Regions from separate parts of the Mesorhizobium sp. AA23 genome, predicted to be linked through region 3. Evidence: predicted binding sites of a transcription regulator. Region 3 holds the regulator's gene; each other region holds the start of a gene.
The links. The regulator PhoB, encoded in region 3, activates phosphate uptake and scavenging genes when phosphate is short. The targets are predictions, from matches to a motif close to TGTCATNNANCTGTCAT.
Positions count from the first base shown of each region.

Region 1: the regulator PhoB is predicted to act here: its motif matches at 2,966-2,982, upstream of A9K66_RS09370 (ceramide glucosyltransferase).
Region 2: the regulator PhoB is predicted to act here: its motif matches at 3,167-3,183, upstream of A9K66_RS15020 (RNA degradosome polyphosphate kinase).
Region 4: the regulator PhoB is predicted to act here: its motif matches at 2,114-2,130, upstream of A9K66_RS27940 (LTA synthase family protein).

Region 1 covers NZ_LYTP01000009.1:31,520-36,850, reverse strand. Annotated here, with positions in the region: gene A9K66_RS09380 (2'-deoxycytidine 5'-triphosphate deaminase) at 1-220, opposite strand, end outside; SAM riboswitch at 356-433, shown strand; gene A9K66_RS09375 (O-succinylhomoserine sulfhydrylase) at 490-1,680, shown strand; gene A9K66_RS09370 (ceramide glucosyltransferase) at 1,722-2,867, opposite strand; gene apaG (Co2+/Mg2+ efflux protein ApaG) at 3,086-3,478, shown strand; gene A9K66_RS09360 (Hsp33 family molecular chaperone) at 3,531-4,562, opposite strand; gene argF (ornithine carbamoyltransferase) at 4,656-5,331, opposite strand, start outside.
Region 2 covers NZ_LYTP01000013.1:24,444-29,774, forward strand. Annotated here, with positions in the region: gene A9K66_RS15000 (amino acid ABC transporter permease) at 1-634, shown strand, start outside; gene A9K66_RS15005 (amino acid ABC transporter ATP-binding protein) at 650-1,453, shown strand; gene A9K66_RS15010 (FAD-dependent monooxygenase) at 1,602-2,831, opposite strand; gene A9K66_RS15015 (zinc-finger domain-containing protein) at 2,858-3,103, opposite strand; gene A9K66_RS15020 (RNA degradosome polyphosphate kinase) at 3,342-5,331, shown strand, end outside.
Region 3 covers NZ_LYTP01000001.1:487,195-492,525, forward strand. Annotated here, with positions in the region: gene A9K66_RS02310 (ROK family transcriptional regulator) at 1-1,069, shown strand, start outside; gene A9K66_RS02315 (hypothetical protein) at 1,085-1,447, shown strand; gene phoB (phosphate regulon transcriptional regulator PhoB) at 1,444-2,133, opposite strand; gene phoU (phosphate signaling complex protein PhoU) at 2,153-2,857, opposite strand; gene pstB (phosphate ABC transporter ATP-binding protein PstB) at 2,878-3,681, opposite strand; gene pstA (phosphate ABC transporter permease PstA) at 3,678-4,529, opposite strand; gene pstC (phosphate ABC transporter permease subunit PstC) at 4,533-5,331, opposite strand, start outside.
Region 4 covers NZ_LYTP01000033.1:15,887-21,217, forward strand. Annotated here, with positions in the region: gene A9K66_RS27940 (LTA synthase family protein) at 148-2,094, opposite strand; gene fabD (ACP S-malonyltransferase) at 2,352-3,293, shown strand; gene A9K66_RS27950 (CopG family transcriptional regulator) at 3,382-3,588, shown strand; gene fabG (3-oxoacyl-[acyl-carrier-protein] reductase) at 3,599-4,336, shown strand; gene A9K66_RS27960 (acyl carrier protein) at 4,651-4,887, shown strand; gene fabF (beta-ketoacyl-ACP synthase II) at 4,922-5,331, shown strand, end outside.

The sequences.
Region 1 (5,331 bases), on a different contig from region 3:
GGTTGATCTCATGCAGCTTCAGCCGGTCCAGCTTGTCGGCCACCAGATGATCGGGACCGGGCAGAAAGGAAGCCCGCACGCGAAAGGCCTTGTCGCTAAGTCTGAGATCGAGGCTGGCCGGCTGGATCTGGTTGGTGTCGAGCGCGCGCGGCGACTTCAGCGCGCCCGACTGGAAGAGCGCCGCGATGTCCTGATCCGGAAGAATGCCTGTCTGCCGCAATGTCTGGCTCCGGGCGAAGTCATTGTCGTCGCAGTTTCCTGTCGCAAAACCGCGGGACACTTTTGCGGAGGCTGCCTGGTACAACCCTCTTAATCAAGCCGGCAATTGACGCAAGCGCGGGCGAGGTCTAAAGGGTCGTTATCCCGTGGTGATTTGGCCGGTCGGCTTGCAGCCACGTTAAACAAGTCGCTAAAGGACCGTCGGGCCGCAAGGCCGTATGGACCGGTTGCGACGTCGCGGCCGGTTTTTTTGTGTTTGGAAGCAGGGCGATGACCAAGACGCGTAACTGGAAACCTCAGACGGCACTCGTGCATGGCGGGACGCTGCGTTCCGGCTTCGGCGAGACCGCCGAGGCGATGTATCTCACCCAGGGCTATGTCTACGAGACGGCCCAGGCAGCGGAGGCCCGCTTCAAGGGCGAGGAACCCGGCTTCATCTATTCGCGCTACGCCAACCCGACCGTCGATATGTTCGAGAAGCGCATGTGCGCGCTGGAAGGCGCGGAAGACGCACGTGCAACCGCTTCCGGCATGGCCGCCGTGTCCGCCGCCCTGCTCTGCAGCGTCAAGGCCGGCGATCACATCGTTGCGGCGCGAGCCCTGTTCGGTTCCTGCCGCTGGGTAGTCGAGACGCTGGCGCCGCGCTATGGCATCGAGGCAACGCTGATCGACGGCACCGACATTGCCAATTGGGAAAAAGCGGTCAGGCCGAACACCAAGCTGTTCTTCCTGGAAAGTCCGACCAACCCGACGTTGGAAGTGGTCGATATCGCCGCTGTCGCCGCTTTAGCAAATTCGATCGGCGCACGCGTGATCGTCGACAACGTCTTTGCCACGCCGCTGCAGCAGAAGCCGCTGCAGCTCGGCGCCCATATCGTGGTCTACTCGGCGACCAAGCACATCGACGGACAAGGCCGCTGCCTCGGCGGCGTCATCCTGTCGGACAAGAAGTGGATCGACGAGAACCTGCACGATTATTTCCGGCACACCGGCCCGAGCCTGTCCCCATTCAACGCATGGACGCTGCTGAAAGGCCTCGAGACGCTCCCGCTGCGCGTGCGCCACCAGACCGAAAGCGCCGGCAAGATCGCGGACTTCCTGGCTGGCCGGCCGGAGATCGCCCGCGTCATCTATCCGGGCCGGGCCGACCATCCCCAGGCGGATATCGTCAGGAAGCAGATGTCGGGCGGCTCGACGCTGATCTGCCTCGACGTCAAGGGCGGCAAGCAGGCGGCCTTCGCCTTGCAGAACGCGCTCGACATCGTGCTGATCTCGAACAACCTCGGCGACGCAAAGAGCCTGATCACGCATCCGGCGACGACGACGCACAAAAACCTCACTGACGAGGCCCGCGCCGAGCTCGGCATCGGACCAGGCACGCTCAGGCTCTCCGTCGGGCTGGAGGATACCGACGACCTGCTCGCCGACATCGAACAGGCGCTGAAGGCGGCGAAGGAATGAACCGCCACGGCGGCAAAGAGGGCGCTTGAGCCGCAGCCGGCTCAAGCAATCTCTTCGAGTTCAGTCATCCCGCTGTTGCGGATGGTCATTGCGTTGCCACGCCATTCGACGGCCCCGCCAAGCCAGCCGCGCGCCCAGATGGCGGGAAGCATCGCGTCGCGCACGATCATCGCGGTGACGCTGCGCGGCGACAGATGCCAGCCCTTGGACCAGGCGAGCATGCATTCGGGCACATAGGCGATCGCCAGCACGCAGAGCGCGGTCGTGGGCAGGCTGACACCGGCGCTTGCCGCCGCGATCAGCGCCAGAAGCAGCGGCACGACCACACCGGTCAGGATTTCGGGCGCGAAGAACAATGGGAAGGTGACGCGGCGCAGCCGCGCCCAGCGCGCCTGGCGCGACCAGATTTCGGCGAGCGTGCGCTGGCCGAGCGGCTGCTCGAAGGGCGCGGCCACGAGATTGACCCAAAGGCCAAGGCTGTTGACCAGCTTGGTCGCCGCCGCGTCCTCGGCGATCTCGGCGGCCAAAGCCTGGATGCCGCCATTTGCATCCAGCATCGGCTTGTTCCACAGCATGCTCTTGCCCTGGGCGAAGCCAAGGCCGAGCGCTTCGCCGGCATATTGCCAGCGCGCCTGCAGCGTGTTGAGGAAGGCGCATTCGACCTCGGCCCAGAAACCGTTCGGACGCGAGCCGATCGGCGTCGAGCAGACGAGGCCGGTGTCCGGCCCCCAGGCCGCCATCAGATGCTGGACATAGTCCTTGGGCATCAGCACGTTGGAATCGGCGAGGATCACCCAGTCGTGCCGCGCCGCCTGCCAGCCCTTGATGCAGTTGTTTAGCTTGGGATTGGCGCTGATCCTGTCATCGCCGACGAGGAGCCGCGCCGGAACATTCGGAAATCTCGCGATGGCGGCGTTGATCAGCTTGACCACGGGATCTTCGGCGTGCGCGACGCAGAAGATCAGTTCGTAGCGCGGCCAATCGAGCGAGAAGGCGCGGTCGAGCGTCTCCTGCGTGAACGGCTCCACACCGCGCGACGGCACGACGATCGAGACAGGCGACAGGCCGCCGGAGGGCGCGGGAATGGCGCAACGAGCCTTCAGCCGCGACGACGCGAGCAGGATGCTGGCAAGGTTGGAAAAAAGAAGGGCCGAGGAGGCAAAGGCGGCTGCGAGGGTCAGTTCCATCGAGATCTGGTCACTCCGGAAAGGCCGCCCGAGGCCGTTTCATCACTCGACAAAGCGCCCGAGTCGCCCGCACGGTTTGTGCACACCAACATTGTCATGTGTCACTTAAATGACATTGTTTGTCGGCACTTGCGGTGGAAAAGCCGGCAGGCTGGCGACGCCGCGGAGGTAGAACCGCGAAGCGCGGTAAAATGTTCCCTGCGGCACCGGAGTGGCTCATGTATCGCGCCGTGACGCGCAACATCGAAGTGCAGGTCAGGCCGTTTTATCTGGAGGACCGTTCCGATCCGTCCGAAAACCGCTATGTCTGGGGCTACCAGGTGACGATCGACAACCGGTCGGACGAGTTCGTGCAGCTTCTGTCGCGCTACTGGCACATCACCGACGGGCGTGGCCGAGTCGAAGAAGTGCGCGGCGAGGGCGTGGTCGGCGACCAGCCGGAGCTCAACCCCGGCGACAGCTATCAGTACACGTCGGGATGCCCGCTCTCGACGCCATCCGGCATCATGGTCGGCCGCTACACGATGCGCAACGGCCGCGGCGAAACGTTCGACGTCGCCATTCCGGCTTTCTCGCTCGATATGCCGGGGACGAAAAGGACGGTGAATTAAAGAACTCGAGTTCCCCGCCTCCGCAAAGCGGGGGCGAGGAGCCGGAGCTTTCTCACTCCGCCGCAAACTCCGCCGGATCGAAGTCGTACTGCGTCGAGCAGAACTCGCAAGCGACATGGATACCGCCGTCCTCGGTCGAGTCCTTTATCTCCTCGGCCGAGAAGCCTTCGAGAATGCCTCGGATTTTGTCGCGCGAGCAGGAGCACTGATCGGCGACCGGCACACCGCGGAAGACGCGCACGCCGTGCTCGTGGAACAGCCGGTAGAGCAGCCGCTCGGCACCCACCGTCGGATCGATGAGCTCGGTCGGCTCGATGGTGCCGAGCAGCGCCAAGAGTTCCCGCCAGGAATTGTCGGCCGGTTCGTGCGTCACGTCTCGTGGATCGCCATCCCCGCCCGAAATGTCGGGCACGCGCATGCGTTCGGGCGCCTGCGGCAGGAACTGCGCCAGGATACCGCCGGCGCGCCATTGCTCGCGGGCCCCGCCCGGGCCCGGGGTCACCAGCTTCGCCACCGACATCCTCAGATCGGTCGGGATCTGCTCCGACTGGCGGAAATAGGTGCGCGCGGCTTCTTCCAGCGATGTGCCGTCGAGTTGGACGATGCCCTGATAGCGCTGCGTGTGCGCGCCCTGATCGATGGTCAGGGCCAAGACGCCGGTGCCGAGCAGCTTCTCCTGCGAGATCTCGCCCGAGGCAATCAGCGCCTGCAGCCGGTCGGCGTCGAAGCGCGCATAGGCGCGCAACGAATGCGGCGTGGTAAAGTCCGCCACCAGCATGTCGACCGGTCCGTCCGTGCGGGTTTGCAGGATGAACTTGCCCTCGAATTTCAGCGACGTGCCGAGCAGCACGGTGAGCACGCAGGCCTCCGCCAGCAGGCGCGCGACCGGCTCGGGATAATCGTGGCGGCTGAGAATGGCGTCGAGCATCGGCCCGAGCTGCACCGTGCGGCCGCGCACATCCAGGGGCGCTACTTCGTAAGGCACGACATGGTCGTCGCCTGCGAAGCCGAATTCGCCGAGTTTGGGTTGATGCTCAGCCAAGGAAAGCGTTTCCAGCATGACAAAACTCCGGGGCGCATCCATCCCGCTTTCCAGGCGGCATGGGTCGAAGCGCGTTCGATTTCAGTGATGGCCCGCAAATAGGCATCACACATCCCGGGATCAAGTTGGCGCGGATCAAGTCGACCCCGGTCGAGCGCCCAGGCACCAGGCCAGCACCGCCTTCTGGGCGTGCAGCCGGTTCTCGGCCTCGTCGAAGACCACCGAATGCGGTCCGTCGATCACCTCGTCGGTGACCTCCTCGCCGCGATGCGCAGGCAGGCAGTGCATGAAAAGCGCGTCGGACTTCGCCCTCGCCATCAGCGCGGCGTTGACCTGGTAGGGCAGGAAGACGTTATGGCCGCGGGCGCGATGCTCCTGGCCCATCGACACCCAGCTGTCGGTGACGACGCAATCGGCCTGGTCGACGGCCTCTTCGGCCGAGCCGGCAAACCTCACCTTGCCGCCATTGGCCTTCGCCCAGTCGACATATTTCTCGAACGGCTCGCTGCCCTCCGGCACGGCGACATTGAGGTTGAAGCGGAACCGCGCCGAGGCTTCTAGAAGCGAGTGCAGCACATTGTTGCCGTCACCTGTCCAGGCGAAGGTCTTGCCGGCCACCGGACCGCGATGCTCCTCATAGGTCATGATGTCGGCCATCAGCTGGCAGGGATGGGTATCGTCGGTCAGCCCATTGATCACCGGCACGGTCGCGTTTTCGGTGAGTTCCAGCAACCGGTCATGCGAGGTGGTGCGGATCATGATGGCATCGACATAGCGCGACAGCACCTTGGCGGTGTCGGCGATGGTTTCA
Region 2 (5,331 bases), on a different contig from region 3:
GCTGCTGGTGACGCTCAGTCTCTCGTTCGTTGGTATGGCCGTGTCGCTGCCCCTGGGCATCGCTCTGGCGCTCGGCCGTCGCTCCCAAATGCCGATCGTCAAATGGCTGTGCGTCGTCTTCATCGAGACGGTGCGCGGCATTCCGCTGATCACCGTGCTGTTCTTCGCCAGCGTCATGCTGCCGCTTTTCCTTCCCGAGGGCGTCACCTTCGACAAGTACCTCAGGGCGCTGATCGGCGTGTCGCTGTTTGCCGCCGCCTATATGGCGGAAGTGGTACGCGGCGGCCTGCAGGCGATCCCGAAGGGCCAGTATGAGGGCGCCGATTCGCTCGGCCTCGGCTATTGGCAGAAGATGGGCCTGATCGTGCTGCCGCAGGCCTTGAAGCTGGTCATTCCCGGCATCGTCAATACCTTCATCGGCATGTTCAAGGACACCAGCCTGGTGCTCATCATCTCGATGTTCGACCTGCTCGGCGTGGTGAAGCAGAATTTCTCCGATCCCAACTGGGCGACGCCGCAGACCCCGAAGTCCGGCTTGATCTTCGCCGCCTTCGTGTTCTGGCTGTTCTGCTTCGGCATGTCGCGCTATTCAATGTATACCGAGCGCCGGCTGGACACCGGCTACAAACGATAAAAAGGGGAATTGGCCATGGCCACCGAAAACGCCGTCAGCGCGGAAGACCTCAAGGTCGATGCCAAGAAGATGCACATCTCGACGACAGATGTCGCCATCGACATCGTCGGCATGCACAAATGGTATGGCGAGTTCCATGTGCTGAAAGACATCAACCTAAAGGTGATGCGCGGCGAGCGCATTGTCATCTGCGGCCCGTCCGGCTCCGGCAAGTCAACCATGATCCGCTGCATCAACCGCCTGGAAGAGCACCAGAAGGGCAAGATCATCGTCGACGGCAAGGAACTCACCAACGATCTGAAGAAGATCGACGAGGTGCGCCGCGAGGTCGGCATGGTGTTCCAGCACTTCAACCTGTTCCCGCATCTCACCATTCTGGAGAATTGCACGCTGGCGCCGATCTGGGTGCGCAAGACGCCGAAGAAGCAGGCCGAGGAAATCGCCATGCATTTCCTGAAGCGCGTCAAGATCCCGGAGCAGGCCAACAAATATCCTGGACAGCTCTCCGGGGGCCAGCAGCAGCGCGTGGCGATCGCCCGCTCGCTCTGCATGAACCCGCGCATCATGCTGTTCGACGAGCCGACCTCGGCGCTCGACCCTGAAATGATCAAGGAAGTGCTGGAGACGATGGTTGGCCTTGCCGAAGAAGGCATGACCATGCTTTGCGTCACCCACGAGATGGGCTTTGCCCGCAAGGTCGCCAACCGGGTGATCTTCATGGATCAGGGCCAGATCGTCGAGCAGAACACGCCGGCCGAGTTCTTCGATAATCCGCGCCATGAGCGGACGAAACTGTTCTTGTCGCAGATCCTGCACTGAGCTTCTGACGCCAATTCGAGAAGCCCGGCCGCCAACGGCCGGGCTTTTGAGCGACCGGTTGGTGAAGCGCGCTGCCGGTCTCGCCTTCCATAGTTGTCGAGGCGCGGTAGCATTGGCGGTCGTGCAGGACACCGCTGCAGCGAACGCCTCACCGCCTGTTCCGCTCCTCCCAGCCATAGAGCCAGTCCAAATCTCCCGCGAGCTTCTCCGCCGGGCGCGTCGCCAGCACCAGGTTGCGCGCGATTGCAACCGGGCCCCAGGCGTGCCAGGCCATGCGGTTGAGCGCGCCGCGTCTGAGCACCTTCTCGATGCGCGGGCGCCTGAGATTTTCCCATGTGGTGAGGCTCTGCCGCGGATCGCCGTCGAATTCGGCGACCAGATCGGCGAGCATCGCGGCATCCTCGATCGCCATCGCCGCGCCCTGCGCCGCGAACGGGGTCATGGCGTGCGCCGCGTCTCCGATCAGGGCTACGCCCTTCGGCATCGTCCAGCGACGTTGCTCGACGGTGTGGATCGGAAACGCCGTCCATGGCCCGGCAAGCCCGGCAAGCCTTGCCAGCGCGGGCGACGTACCGCGCATGGCGCTGGCGAGGATGGCGGGGTCCGCATGGCCGGACCAGCCTTCGGCGATGCGATCGCCTCTGGTGAAAGCGGCCAGGTTGAAGGCGCTGCCCTTGCTCACCGGATACGCGACCATATGGAAGCCGGGATGGAGGAAGGCGGTGATGCAGTCGCCGGCGGCGATTGCTGCAAAAGCCTGGCCGGCGACGCTTGTCGCTGCAACCGTTGCGCGCCAGGCCAGCTCGCCCGAGAAGCGGTTCTTCCCGAAGGCCGGCTCTCGACCCGCAAGCAGCCTGCGAACCGACGACCAGACGCCGTCCGCGCCGATCAGCAGGCCGCCGGCGGCCTCGATGCTGCCGCCATCCGTTTCGGCGGCGACGGCGATGTCTTGCGGGTGAACAGCGACGTCCGTTACCCGCGCGCCGGTGACGAGTTGGATTTCAGGATGCTCCGCCATCCGCGCCGTCAGCGCCGCCTGCAGGTCGGCGCGGTGCGCCACCAGATAGGGCGCGCCCCAACGCTCTTCGCCGGCCTGGCCGAGCGGCACGCGCGCCAGTTCGCGCAAGGTGGCAGCGCCCTTCAGCACCACCGCTTCCGGGCGGATCGCGCTCAGCCGCAACCGGTCGAGCGCGCCGAGCCGACTGAGCATACGGGTGGCGTTGGGGGAAAGCTGGATGCCCGCGCCCACCGCTTCGAGCTGGCTGGCCTGTTCCAGCACCGTGACGGCATGGCCGTGTTCGGCAAAGGCAAGAGCTGCCGTCAGTCCGGCGATACCGGCCCCGGCGATGACGACCTGCCGGGACCGCGCCTCCTCCATGGTCTAGCGGTCACCCAGATCCGCGATCAGGCGGCCTGGTCGATATAGAGGCAGCCGGCAGGCTCGGTTTCCGTCGCCTTCAGCTTCGGCGAATAGCGGTAGAGCGTCGAGCAGTAAGGGCAGACCTTTTCATTGTCGTCGCCCATGTCGAGGAATACATGCGGGTGGTCGAAAGGCGGGTTGGCGCCGGTGCACATGAATTCCTTGACGCCGATATCGATCGCCGGATGGCCCGCGTCGTTCTGGAAATGGGGAATGGTACCGCCTGCCATCGTCGTCTCCTTCAGTTCGGCCCGTTTGCATCTGGATCATAACCGGCCGGTTTGCAAGATCGATGAAATGAAACTGTCGCAAAAGGCTGGCAGAGGATAAGTTGAGCCGGTTAAGCGCATGAGGCCGGAAACGAAGCGATTCCGTGACATCATGCGTCATAAAAGCGTGTTAGAGCGTGCATAGCGCGTCCGGCGGCGTATGGCGCTCAGAACGACCTTGTGGCCAAGAGCAGGAACCATGAACGAACTGAAGCCGGTGCAGAGCGAGTTCATCACCGTCGAGGCGGCGAGCCCGGACGGCGGCAATCCAGACCGTTTCGTCAACCGCGAGTTTTCCTGGCTGCAGTTCAACCGCCGGGTGCTCGAGGAATCGCTGAACGAGCATCACCCGCTGCTCGAGCGCGTCCGCTTCCTGTCGATCTCGGCCGCAAACCTCGACGAGTTCTTCATGGTGCGCGTCGCCGGCCTCGCCGGTCAGGTGCGCGAGGGCATCGCGTTGAAGAGCCCGGACGGCCGCACGCCTGAGCAGCAGTTGGAGCAATTGCTGCGCGAGGTCGAGCGCCTGCAGGAAGACCAGCAGAAGAGCCTGTCGGTCTTGATGGAGCTGCTCAACAAGGAAGGCATCGAAAGCATCCCCCGCGACGGCCTGACCAAGGACGAGAAGGCGTGGCTGGAGGAGCATTTCCAGGATCAGGTTTTCCCGGTGCTGACGCCGCTGTCGATCGACCCGGCGCACCCGTTTCCGTTCATCCCCAATCTCGGTTTCTCGATGGCGCTGCAGCTGCGCCACCGCAAGAACGGCGAGGAGATGAGCGCGCTCTTGCGCTTGCCGGTGGCGCTGCGGCGTTTCATCCGTCTGCCCGACCGCAAGCATCATGTCCGCTTCATCCCGCTGGAAGAAGCGGTCGGCCTCTATATCGGCAAGCTCTTCCCTGGATATGAGGTCAAGGGCTCGGGCACGTTCCGCATCATCCGCGACAGCGATATCGAGGTGGAGGAGGAATCGGAAGACCTCGTTCGCCTGTTCGAGACGGCGCTGAAGCGCCGCCGCCGCGGCTCCGTCATCCGCATCGAATTCGACACGCTGATGCCGGCCGAGTTGCGCGACTTCGTCGCCGGCGAGCTCGGAGTATCGTCGAGCCGCATCAGCGTGCTCACCGGGCCGCTGGCGCTCAACCAGATCTCCGAGATCGTCGCCATCCCGCGCGACGACCTCAAGTTCACGCCCTACAACCCGCGCTTTCCCGAGCGCATCCGCGAGCATGGCGGCGACTGCCTGGCCGCGATCCGCGAGAAGGACATCATCGTCCACCACCCCTACGAATCCTTCGACGTCGTGGTGCAGTTCCTGCGCCAGGCGGCGGCCGATCCGGAAGTCGTCGCCATCAAGCAGACGCTCTACCGAACCTCGAACGACAGCCCGATCGTGCGGGCGTTGATCGACGCGGCGGAGGCCGGCAAGTCGGTGACGGCGCTCGTCGAGCTCAAGGCGCGCTTCGATGAAGAGGCCAATATCCGCTGGGCGCGCGACCTCGAGCGCGCCGGCGTCCAGGTCGTCTTCGGCTTCCTGGAGTTGAAGACCCACGCCAAGATGTCGCTGGTGGTCCGCCGCGAGGACGGTCGGCTGCGCAATTACGTGCATCTCGGCACCGGCAACTACCATCCGGTCACCGCCCGCATCTACACCGACCTGTCCTTCTTCACCACCGACCCGACGATCGCGCGCGATGTCGCGCAGATCTTCAACTTCATCACCGGCTACGCCGAGCCTGCCGAGGAGATGCGTCTTGCGGTGTCGCCGTTCACGCTGCGCGACCGCATCCTGAGGCACATCGCCGAGGAGATCGCCCATGCGCTCGAAGGCAGGCCGGCCCGTATCTGGATGAAGATGAACGCGCTCGTCGATCCGACCGTCATCGATGCTCTCTATAACGCCAGCCGCGCCGGCGTCGAGATCGATCTCGTCGTGCGCGGCATCTGCTGCCTGAGGCCGCAGGTGCCGGGTCTTTCCGAGAACATCAGGGTGAAGTCGATTGTCGGCCGCTTCCTCGAGCACAGCCGCATCTACTGCTTCGGCAACGGCCACGGTCTGCCGTCCGACGAAGCGATCGTCTACATCTCCTCGGCCGATATCATGCCGCGCAATCTCGACCGCCGCGTCGAGACCCTGGTGCCGATCACCAATCCGACTGTGCATGAACAGGTGCTTGGCCAGATCATGCTCGGCA
Region 3 (5,331 bases):
CGAGAGCAAGCCGAGCGAGACCGCGTCTCTGAAGCGCGGCCGGCCACAGGTGGGCCTCGCGCTCAAGCCGGAGGCGGCGGCGGTGGTAACGGTGGTGCTGTCGCTCAATTTCCTCTCGGTCGCCGTTATTGATTATGCGGGTCAGGTCATCGCCGAGGAGCAGCGCCGCCTCGATACGCTCACCATGCCGCGCAACGAGCTGATCGGCGAATGCTTGGCGATCGTGCGGCGCCGGCTGGACGATCCGGACCTCGACGTCGGCAGCGTCGCCCGCATCGCCATGGGCATCCAGGGCATCACCGATTCCCATGCCCGCGCCATGCTATGGTCGCCGATCACGCCGCTGACCGACATTCCCTTCGCCGACATCCTGGAAAAGGAATTCGGCATTCCGGCCACCATGGAAAACGACTGCAACATGATGGCTGTGGCGCTGCAGTGGCGCGATCCCCACCGCTATCGCGACAATTTCATCGCCATTCTGCTCTCGCACGGCATCGGCATGGGCCTGGTGCTGAAGGGCGAGCTGTTCACCGGCACACATTCGTCCGGCGGCGAGTTCGGCCACATGATCCATCGTCCGAGCGGCGCGCTTTGCCGTTGCGGACGCCGCGGCTGCGTCGAGGCCTATGCCGGCAACTACGCCATCTGGCGCAGCGCCATGAAGATGAGCGAGGACGCCGAGCCGGTCGATGTCGGCGACGCCGACATGCGGGCGCTCGCCGCCAAGGCGCGCGAGACAGATGGCCCGGAGCGCGAGGCCTATCGCCGGGCCGGGGAGGCGCTGGGCTTCGGCCTCGGCAGCCTGTTCGCGCTGATCGACCCGGCGCCGGTCGCCATGGTCGGCGTCAGCGCCGCCGCCTTCGACCTGATCGAGCCGGCGCTGCGCGAGGCGATCGCCCAGACCGCCGGCGGCCAGCATTCAAATTCGATCTCCTTCGATACCGAGCCGAACGAATTGCCGCTGATCCGCGAAGGCTGCGCCGTGCGCGCGCTGACCTTCGTCGACCAGGAGATTTTCGCGCCGGGCGTGCAGGCGAGAAGCGGCGCGGGGAAGAATGTCGCCTGAGGCCGACGAGTGCCTATGATGAAGAGCTACAAGAACCGGCTTGGCGTAACCTATTATCTGCCTGACTTCGGCCCTCCCGCTCGCTGGCTCATGAGTGTCACGCCTGGGGGCGCGGATTTGCCAACCCTGTACTATTTCGAATGCGATGCCGAGAATCTTGGTCGTCGGGCAATACACATATACGCCGATGGCCGCATGCTCCTCGCATATCCCGGAGGCCTCGACGGCGACCACTTGCCCGAGGGGGAGCTGCCTACGGTGGAAGAGGCCGAGCACGATGGTTTGCAAACCCGCGAGATTGCCAAAGCGGAGTTCGACGCGCTTTGGGCTGCACTGTCTCGCCTGGAAGGCACGGATGAACTCCAGGCCGGCGGCTAATCTTCCCTGATCGCGTAGCCCGCCCCACGGATGGTACGTATGACGTCCGGCATGCGGCCGTTGTTGACCGCCTTGCGCAGGCGGCCGACATGCACGTCCACGGTGCGCTCGTCGATATAGATCGTCTCGCCCCAGACATTGTCGAGCAGCTGGCTGCGCGAGAACACCCGGCCGGGATGCCGCATCATGAATTCCAGCAGCCTGAACTCGGTCGGGCCGAGCCGGATCTCGCTCTTCTTGCGGTAGACGCGATGCGATTCGCGATCGAGCACGATGTCGCCGACCTTGAGCACGCTGGACAGCACCTCCGGCTTGGCGCGGCGCAGCAGCGCCTTGACCCTGGCCATGAATTCCGGCGTCGAGAACGGCTTGACCAGATAGTCGTCGGCGCCGGTCGAGAGGCCGCGCACCCTGTCGCTTTCCTCGCCGCGCGCGGTCAGCATGATGATCGGCAGGCGTTCGGTCTCGGGCCGCATCCTGAGGCGCCGGCAAAGCTCGATGCCGGACACCGCCGGCACCATCCAGTCGAGCACCAGAAGGTCGGGCACATTCTCCTGCAGGCGGATCTCGGCCTCGTCGCCGCGCGTCACCACCTCGACCTGATAGCCCTCGGATTCGAGGTTGTAGCGGAGCAGCACCCCCAGCGGCTCCTCGTCCTCCACCACCATGATGCGTGGCGCGATCATTTAGCAGGCACCTTCGCTGTCAGGCCGCCGGCGCCGACATCGCCGTCTCGTCCTGCTTAGGACGATTCGCCGGCAATTGCGTGCCGGTCAGCACATAGTAGGCGTTCTCGGCGATGTTGGTGACGTGGTCGCCTATGCGCTCCAGATTCTTGGCGCAGAACAACAGATGCGTGCAAGCCGTGATGTTGCGCGGATCCTCCATCATGTAGGTCAGGAGCTCGCGGAAGACGGAGGTGTATTTGACGTCGATGCGCTCGTCGTCGTTGCGGAGCTTGGCGAGCGCCGTAGAGTCGCCGGCCGTGTATTCCTCGATCACGCCCTGCACTTGGATCAGCACCAGCTGCGCCATCGAATCGATGGAGTGCGAAAGGTCGCGCGGCGCGGCGCTGATGCCGACCGAGCCGACGCGCTTGGCGATGTTCTTGGCAAGGTCGCCGATGCGCTCGAGATCGCCGGCCATGCGGATGGCGCCAACGACGCTGCGCAGGTCGTCGGCCATCGGCTGGCGTTTGGCAATCAGCGTGATGGCGCGATCGTCGAGCTCGCGTTGGCGCGCGTCCATGATGGCATCGTCGGAGACCACGCGCTGCGCCAGCGCGTTATCGGAATTCAGCAGAGCCTTGGTCGACGCGCCGACCATCGAGCCGGCAAGATCGCCCATGTCGCGGATGAGCTGGCTGATCTGCCTCAGATCCTCGTCGAAGGAAGCGACCGTATGGGCCATGGTTATGTCCTCGTATGAACTCAGCCGAAGCGGCCGGTGATGTAGTCCTGCGTGCGCTTCTCGCGGGGCGAGGTGAAAATCTTTTCGGTCCGGTCGAATTCGATCAGCTCGCCGAGATACATGAACGCCGTCTGCCGCGAGACGCGCGCCGCCTGCTGCATGTTGTGGGTGACGATCACGATCGTGTAGTCGGCCTGCAGCTCGTCGATCAGCTCCTCGATCTTGGCGGTCGACAGCGGATCGAGCGCCGATGCCGGCTCGTCGAGCAGGATGACCTCCGGCTTCACCGCCACCGTGCGGGCGATGCAGAGCCGCTGCTGCTGGCCGCCCGAAAGGCTCTGGCCGCTGGCGTTGAGCTTGTCCTTGACCTCGTTCCACAGCGCGGCGCGCTTCAGCGCCTGTTCGACGCGATTGTCCATCTCGGCCTTGCTGATCTTCTCATACAGCCTGACGCCGAAGGCGATGTTCTCGTAGATCGACATCGGGAACGGCGTCGGCTTCTGGAACACCATGCCGATCTTGGTCCTGAGCAGGTTGAGGTCCTGCGAACGGTCGAGGATGTTCTTGCCGTCGAGCAGCACCTGGCCTTCGGCGCTCTGCTTCGGGTAGAGCTCGTAGATGCGGTTGAGCACGCGCAGCAGCGTCGACTTTCCGCAGCCCGAAGGTCCGATGAAGGCGGTGACGCTGCGCTCGGGCAGCGACAGGTTGATGTCCTTCAGCGCCTTCGACTGGCCATAGTAGAAGTTGAGGTTCTTGACTTCGATCTTGGCCTTCTCGGCGGTCGTCTCGGCTACGTTCAGGTCGGTGGACAACATCGGTTTCATCTGTCCTCTCTGCGTCCGGTAAGGCTGCGGGCGAAGATGCTCAGCCCGAGAACCGTCAGGGTGATTATCAGTGCGCCCGTCCAGGCCAGTTGCTGCCATTCCTCATAAGGGCTCAGCGCAAACTGGAAGATGGTCACCGGCAGGCTGGCCATCGGCGCGTTGAGATTGCTCGACCAGAACTGGTTGTTGAGCGCGGTGAAGAGCAGCGGCGCCGTCTCGCCCGAAATCCGGGCGATCGCCAGCAATATACCGGTGACGATGCCGGACAGTGCGGCGCGATAGGCGACCGAGCGGATCACTACCCAGCGCGGCGCGCCGATGGCGGTGCCGGCCTCGCGCAGCGCGTTGGGCACAAGGTTCAGCATGTCCTCGGTGGTGCGCACGACGACGGGGATCACCAGGATCGACAGCGCCACCGCGCCGGCGATCGCCGAGAAATGACCCATCGGCCGCACCATCAGCTCGTAGACGAACAGGCCGACAATGATCGATGGCGCCGACAACAGGATGTCGTTGATGAAGCGCACCACCGTCGTGAGGCGCGAGAAGCGCCCGTACTCGGCCATATAGGTTCCGGCGAGCACGCCGATCGGCGTGCCGACGACGATGCCGATCACGGTCATCACGATGCTGCCGTAGATGGCGTTGAGCAGGCCGCCGGCGTCGCCGGGCGGCGGCGTCATTTGCGTGAACACCGAAAGCGAGACACCCGAGAGCCCCTTATAGAGAAGGGCGCCGAGGATCAGCGCCAGCCAGACGAGGCCGATGCCCGCCGCTATGGTGCAAAGCGCCATCATCACGGCGTTCTTGCGCTTGCGGCTTCGGTGGAGCGATGCGGCTGTCGACATCGGTCAGGCTCCCGTGCGGCTATCGATGCGCAACAGCATGTAGCGTGCGAGCGCGAGGATGATGAAGGTGATGATGAACAGGATCAGTCCGAGCGCCACCAGCGAGGACGTGTAAAGCTCGCCGTCGGCTTCGGTGAATTCGTTGGCGATGGTCGCCGAGATCGTCGTGCCGGGCGCAAACAGCGAGGCGCTGATGCGGTGCGCATTGCCTATGACGAAGGTGACGGCCATCGTCTCGCCGAGCGCGCGGCCAAGACCGAGCATGACGCCGCCCATGATGCCGACCCGCGTATAGGGGATGACCACACGCCGGGTCACTTCCCAGGTCGTGCAGCCGATGCCGTAGGCCGATTCCTTCAGCACCGCTGGCACCGTGTCGAACACGTCCTTGGTGATCGAGGTGATGAAGGGCAGCACCATGATGGCGAGGATCAGCGACGACGTCAGCAGGCCGATGCCGTAGGGCGGACCGGCAAACAGGCTGGCGAGACCCGGTATGCCGTGGAAAAGATTGATGATGAACGGCTGTACCGTCGTCTGCAGGAATGGCGCGAAGACGAACAGGCCCCAGATGCCGTAGATGATCGAGGGAATGCCGGCGAGCAGCTCGACCGCTATGCCGATCGGGCGCCTGAGCGGGCGCGGGCAGAGCTCGGTCAGGAAGACGGCGATGCCGATGCCGATCGGCACGGCAATGAGGATGGCGATGGCCGAGGTGACGACGGTGCCGTAGATGGGCGCAAGCGCGCCGAAATTCTCGGTGACCGGATTCCAGGATTCAGTCGTCAGGAAGGAGAAGCCG
Region 4 (5,331 bases), on a different contig from region 3:
ATTGCCGGCGTCTATACAGCAATTCGTGAGGAAGGCAAGGGCGGCAGAGAGGGTCGGCGGCTCCGCAGTGTCGCAGGACTGGCGGCGCTTGTGGGAATTGGCTGACCCGCCGGCCGCAGGTCGGCATTTCGTCGGAAGGCGATCCACTCAGCTCATGTGCGCGACGAGCGGGACTACCGTCTCGGGGAAGAAGTCGGGCGCGACCCGGCGCTTGCCGAACATCATGTCGTACTGGATCAGCCGGAAATCGTTGATCTTCGGATCGATCTTTTTCTGCCGCGCCCAGTCGGGCGTCGCCTCGCCGGAGGGCGACAGCAAAAGGTTGCGGTCAACCACCCGGTAGTGCTCGCGCAGCGCGCCGAGGAAGCCGGTGTAATAGGGGTGGGTGATCCCGGCCGTGGTAAGGATATGATAGGGCAGGAAGGCGGGGCTCACCGAGCCCAGATTCTCGACCGGACCGGAGCGGTTCGACCAGATGATCAGCGGCGTGTCGTGATGCTCGAGCGCCGCCTCGGGCGTCGGCTCCTTGCGCGGCGCGACATTGTCCTTGAGGAAGCCGGTCTCGACATAGACGGGGCCGAGCGGCGGCAAGTGGTCGCCGAAGAAGGCGATGATGGTCGGCCGCTCGCGCTTCTTCGCCCAGTCGATCAGGCGCTGCAGGCCGCGATCGGCGTCGGCCGACCCTTCGGCGTAGGAGAGCAGCGATTCCCGCGCCCAGGTGCTGATCGGCGCGTCGACGCTATGGGTCGGATTGTAATAGCGGTAGGGCTCGTAGGGCCCGTGGTTCTGCAGGCTGACCGCGAACAGGAATACCGGCCCGTCGCTGGCATCGGCCTCGCGCATGATCTCGTCGGTCATGGCCGCGTCGGAGGCCAGCGGCCCGCGCTTCTCCATCGGCGGCAGCGTCTCTTCCGAGCGGAAGTCGCTGAAGCCGAAATCGGCGTAGACGGCGCCCCGGTTCCAGAACCAGTTGGTGCCCGGGTGGATGGCGCGCGCCCTATAGCCTTCGCTCTTCAGGAAAGTCGCCAGCGACGGCGTCGGCGTGCGCACATATTGCTGATAGGGAATCGAGCCCGCCGGCAGGAAGGCGTTGGAGAAGCCGGTCAGCGCCTCGAACTCGATATTGGCGGTCATGCCGCCGAATTCCGGCGAGAACATCGAGCCTGAGCGCAGCGCGCGCACCGTCGGGATCGGGTCGGGCTTGATGCTGACGCCGGGAAGCTCCGTCGGATCCCAGAAGGATTCGCTCATCACCACGATGATATCGGGCTTCTGGTCCGGCACCGAGGCGGCAACCCCGGGACGCGCGATCGCATCCATCGTCTTCTCGGAATAGCCGGGCGGGGCCGAGACATGCGCCATTGGCACGTTGAGCGCGAAGGCGAGCGCGAAGCCGTTGGAGGCATAGTTCTCCTTCTGGTCCCACATGATCGGGATAATCTGCAGCCTGTCGCGCGTCCACGAGAAGGTGGCGTAGTCCATGATCGAGACGAAGAAGGCGAGCAGCGGCACGGCAAGCGTCAAGCGCGCCAGCCGTCCCTTGCGGCTGAGGATCGGCACACGCCGGCGCCAGAGCCGCCAGCCATAGACGAGCAGCGCGAGGCTGGCGACGATCGCCGCCGCAAGCAGCACGGCCGTCCAGGGGCGCTCGCGCACCAGAAGCGGCATCAGCGCCATGATCTGGCGGGCATAGAGGAAATCGGTCGGGTAGAGCGGATCGCCCAGATAGTGCGATTTCTGGTGACCGACAAAGGCCAATGCCAATGTCACCGGCGCGACGATCATCAGGCTTTGATGGCTGCGGCCGAGAATGGCGTCGAGCCCGATCAGCACCAGCGAAAAGACGATGATGGTGGTCCAGCCGGGCTTGAAGGGCTGCAGGAAGAAGTCGACGGTGCCGAAGAAGTCGCCGCGCACGATCCATTCGATGGCGAACACCAGAAGGGCGGAGGCAAGCAGCGTCGCCAGGCCGTAGCGGACAATCGGCCATCTGCGCCCCGGCAGATAGCCGGTGGACGGATCGTCTTCCAAAAATTGCGGCGCGGGTTTGGCCGCGCCTTTCCTGATCCTAGCCACTTTGCTTCCCCGGCCCATGTCACGCGTCTTCCACTCGCGTCACGCCACTGTCATCGAAATATCACACAAAGCTAGCGCCTGTGGCGGAAATAAGAAGAGCCAGCAAACGATTCGTGAGCGGTTTTCATCAGGTGTGATCGCCAAAAAGCCTTTCAGAACAGGGAACTCGGCCGTTGTCCCGGCTGGAACAGCCGCTGAACTGGCGCTTGCGGGCTTGACTTGGCCGTCCGCCTTGCGCCAGAGGCAGGGAAAAAGCAGCTGCTGGAGACGCTAACATGGCCGTCGCATTCACCTTTCCGGGACAGGGCAGCCAGGCCGTCGGCATGGGCAAGGACCTCGCCGATGCCTTTCCCGAAGCGCGCCATGTCTTCGAGGAAGTCGATGAGGCGCTCGGCGAGAAACTGTCGAAGCTGATCTGGGAGGGGCCGGAGGAAACGCTGACGCTGACGGCCAACGCCCAGCCGGCGCTCATGGCGGTGTCGCTGGCGGCCGTAAGGGCGCTGGAATCGCGCGGTTTTTTGTTGAACGACAAGGTGGCTTATGTCGCCGGCCATTCGCTCGGCGAATATTCGGCGCTTGCCGCAGCCGGCTTCGTATCCGTGGCCGATGCCGCGCGGCTGTTGCGCACCCGCGGCAACGCCATGCAGGCGGCGGTGCCGGCGGGCGAGGGCGCCATGGCCGCCATCATCGGGCTGGAGCAGGCCGATGTCGAAGCCGCCTGCGCCGAAGCGGCACAAGGCTCTGTCTGTCAGATCGCCAACGACAATGGCGGTGGCCAATTGGTGATTTCCGGCGCCAAGGCGGCCGTCGAACTGGCGGCGAAGCTCTGCACCGAAAAGGGTGCCAAGCGGGCGCTGATGCTGCAGGTCTCGGCACCTTTTCACTCGGCATTGATGACGCCGGCCGCCGATATCATGCGCGAGGCGCTGGCCGGGGTCGCGAAAAGCGCGCCGGTTGTTCCCATCGTCTCAAATGTTTCGGTCACGCCGACCAGCGACCCGGACGAGATTGCCCGCCGCTTGGTCGAGCAGGTCGTCGCCCGCGTGCGCTGGCGCGAGACGGTGGAATGGTTCGGCGCCAAAGGTGTCGCGACGCTTTACGAGGTTGGCGCCGGCAAGGTGCTGTCGGGCTTGGCGCGACGCATCAACCGCGATATCGCGACCGGCGCCATCGGCACGGCCGCGGAAGTCGAGGCGGCGCTGGCAACTTTAGGATAAACGGGAAACTCTTGCCGGCAGGTGCGGCATTCCTACTTCCATCCGTCTTTCTCCCGAAGTCGAGCATCGCCTCAACGATCTCGTGGCGATGACTGGTCGAAGCAAAGCCGAATACCTGCGTGACTTCGTTGAGCGTGGACTCGACGATCTCGAGGACTATTACCTGGCTGCGGAAGTGCTGGAGCAGATCAGGCTTTGTGAAGAATCGGTCGTGAGCGCCGAGAACTTCTGGTATGGCCTGGACAACATGACAAATGCGGAACGAGGGTCGCTCGCGGGGCGTCCGGAAGAATGAGGTTGAAGCAATGTTCGAACTGACCGGCCGTAAGGCGCTCGTCACTGGTGCATCGGGAGGCATCGGCGAGGCGATCGCCAGGGTGCTGCACAGCCAGGGCGCGATCGTCGGCCTGCACGGCACCCGCGTCGAGAAGCTGGAAACGCTGGCCGGCGAGCTCGGCGACCGCGTAAAGCTCTTCCCGTCGGATCTGACCAACCGCGACGCGGTCAAGGCGCTCGGCCAGAAGACGGAGGCCGATCTCGAAGGCGTCGACATCCTGGTCAACAATGCCGGCATCACCAAGGACGGCCTGTTCGTGCGCATGTCGGACGCCGACTGGGATTCCGTGCTCGAGGTGAACCTGACCGCCGTGTTCCGGCTCACTCGTGAGCTCACCCATCCGATGATGCGCCGCCGCCATGGCCGCATCATCAACATCACCTCGGTGGTCGGCGTCACCGGCAATCCCGGCCAGACCAATTACTGCGCCTCCAAGGCCGGCATGATCGGCTTTTCCAAGTCGCTGGCACAGGAGATCGCCACCCGCAACATCACCGTCAACTGCGTCGCCCCAGGTTTCATCGAATCGGCCATGACCGACAAGCTCAACGACAAGCAGAAAGAAACCATCATGGCGGCGATTCCCACCCGGCGCATGGGCACCAGCGCCGAGGTTGCCTCGGCCGTCGCCTATCTCGCGTCCAATGAGGCGGCTTATGTCACCGGCCAGACCATCCACGTGAATGGCGGCATGGCGATGATCTAGGGTATTTGAGATTCAGGTGATGCCGGCCTGCAAACGGCGGCTTCCTGCGCTTCCGCTCCGGCCCTCGAAAGCCGCCATTTTCGGCTCGGCTTGAGCTGAATCTCACACACCCGGGCGACCGAGCCCCGGGCGCCTGTGAAAACAGCCATTTCGGCTTGGACGCCCGCTGTTTTTCGTGTAATGCGGCCGGCAACCCGGCGGTTCGGGCAAAAACCGGTCCTGTGGCGTTGCGTTTCCCACAAGACCATCTTTCAGCTTGATTAGCGGCATTCCGCCCGCTAACGAAGACAACACAACGTAAGACGAGGCCCCAAATGAGTGACACCGCAGAGCGCGTCAAGAAGATCGTCATCGAGCATCTCGGCGTCGATGCCGACAAAGTGACGGAGCAGGCGAGCTTCATCGACGATCTGGGCGCGGACAGCCTCGATACGGTCGAACTCGTGATGGCGTTCGAAGAAGAGTTCGGCGTCGAGATTCCAGACGACGCCGCCGAGACCATCCTGACTGTCGGCGATGCCGTGAAGTATATCGATAAGGCCTCGGCCTGAGGCTTTCCGCGGGTATCGCCGGGGAGGACCTGCGATGAGGCGAGTCGTCGTCACGGGCCTTGGCCTGCTTTCGCCGTTCGGCATGGGTGTCGAGCACAGCTGGAAGGAACTGCTTTCCGGCCGCAGCGCCGCCTGCCGCATCACCGAATTCGAGGTGGACGACCTTGCCTGCAAGATCGCCCACGTCATTCCGCGCGGCGACGGCTCGAACGGCACCTTCAATCCCGAGGCCGTGCTCGAGCCGAAGGAACTGCGCAAGATCGGCGACTTCATCCTCTACGGCATCGCGGCCGCCGACGAGGCGCTGGCCGATTCCGGCTGGAAGCCCGAGACGCATGAGGACCAGTGCGCCACCGGCGTGCTGATCGGTTCGGGCATCGGCGGCATCGACGGCATCGCCGAGAACGCGATGATCCTGAAGGAGCGCGGCCCGCGCCGCATCAG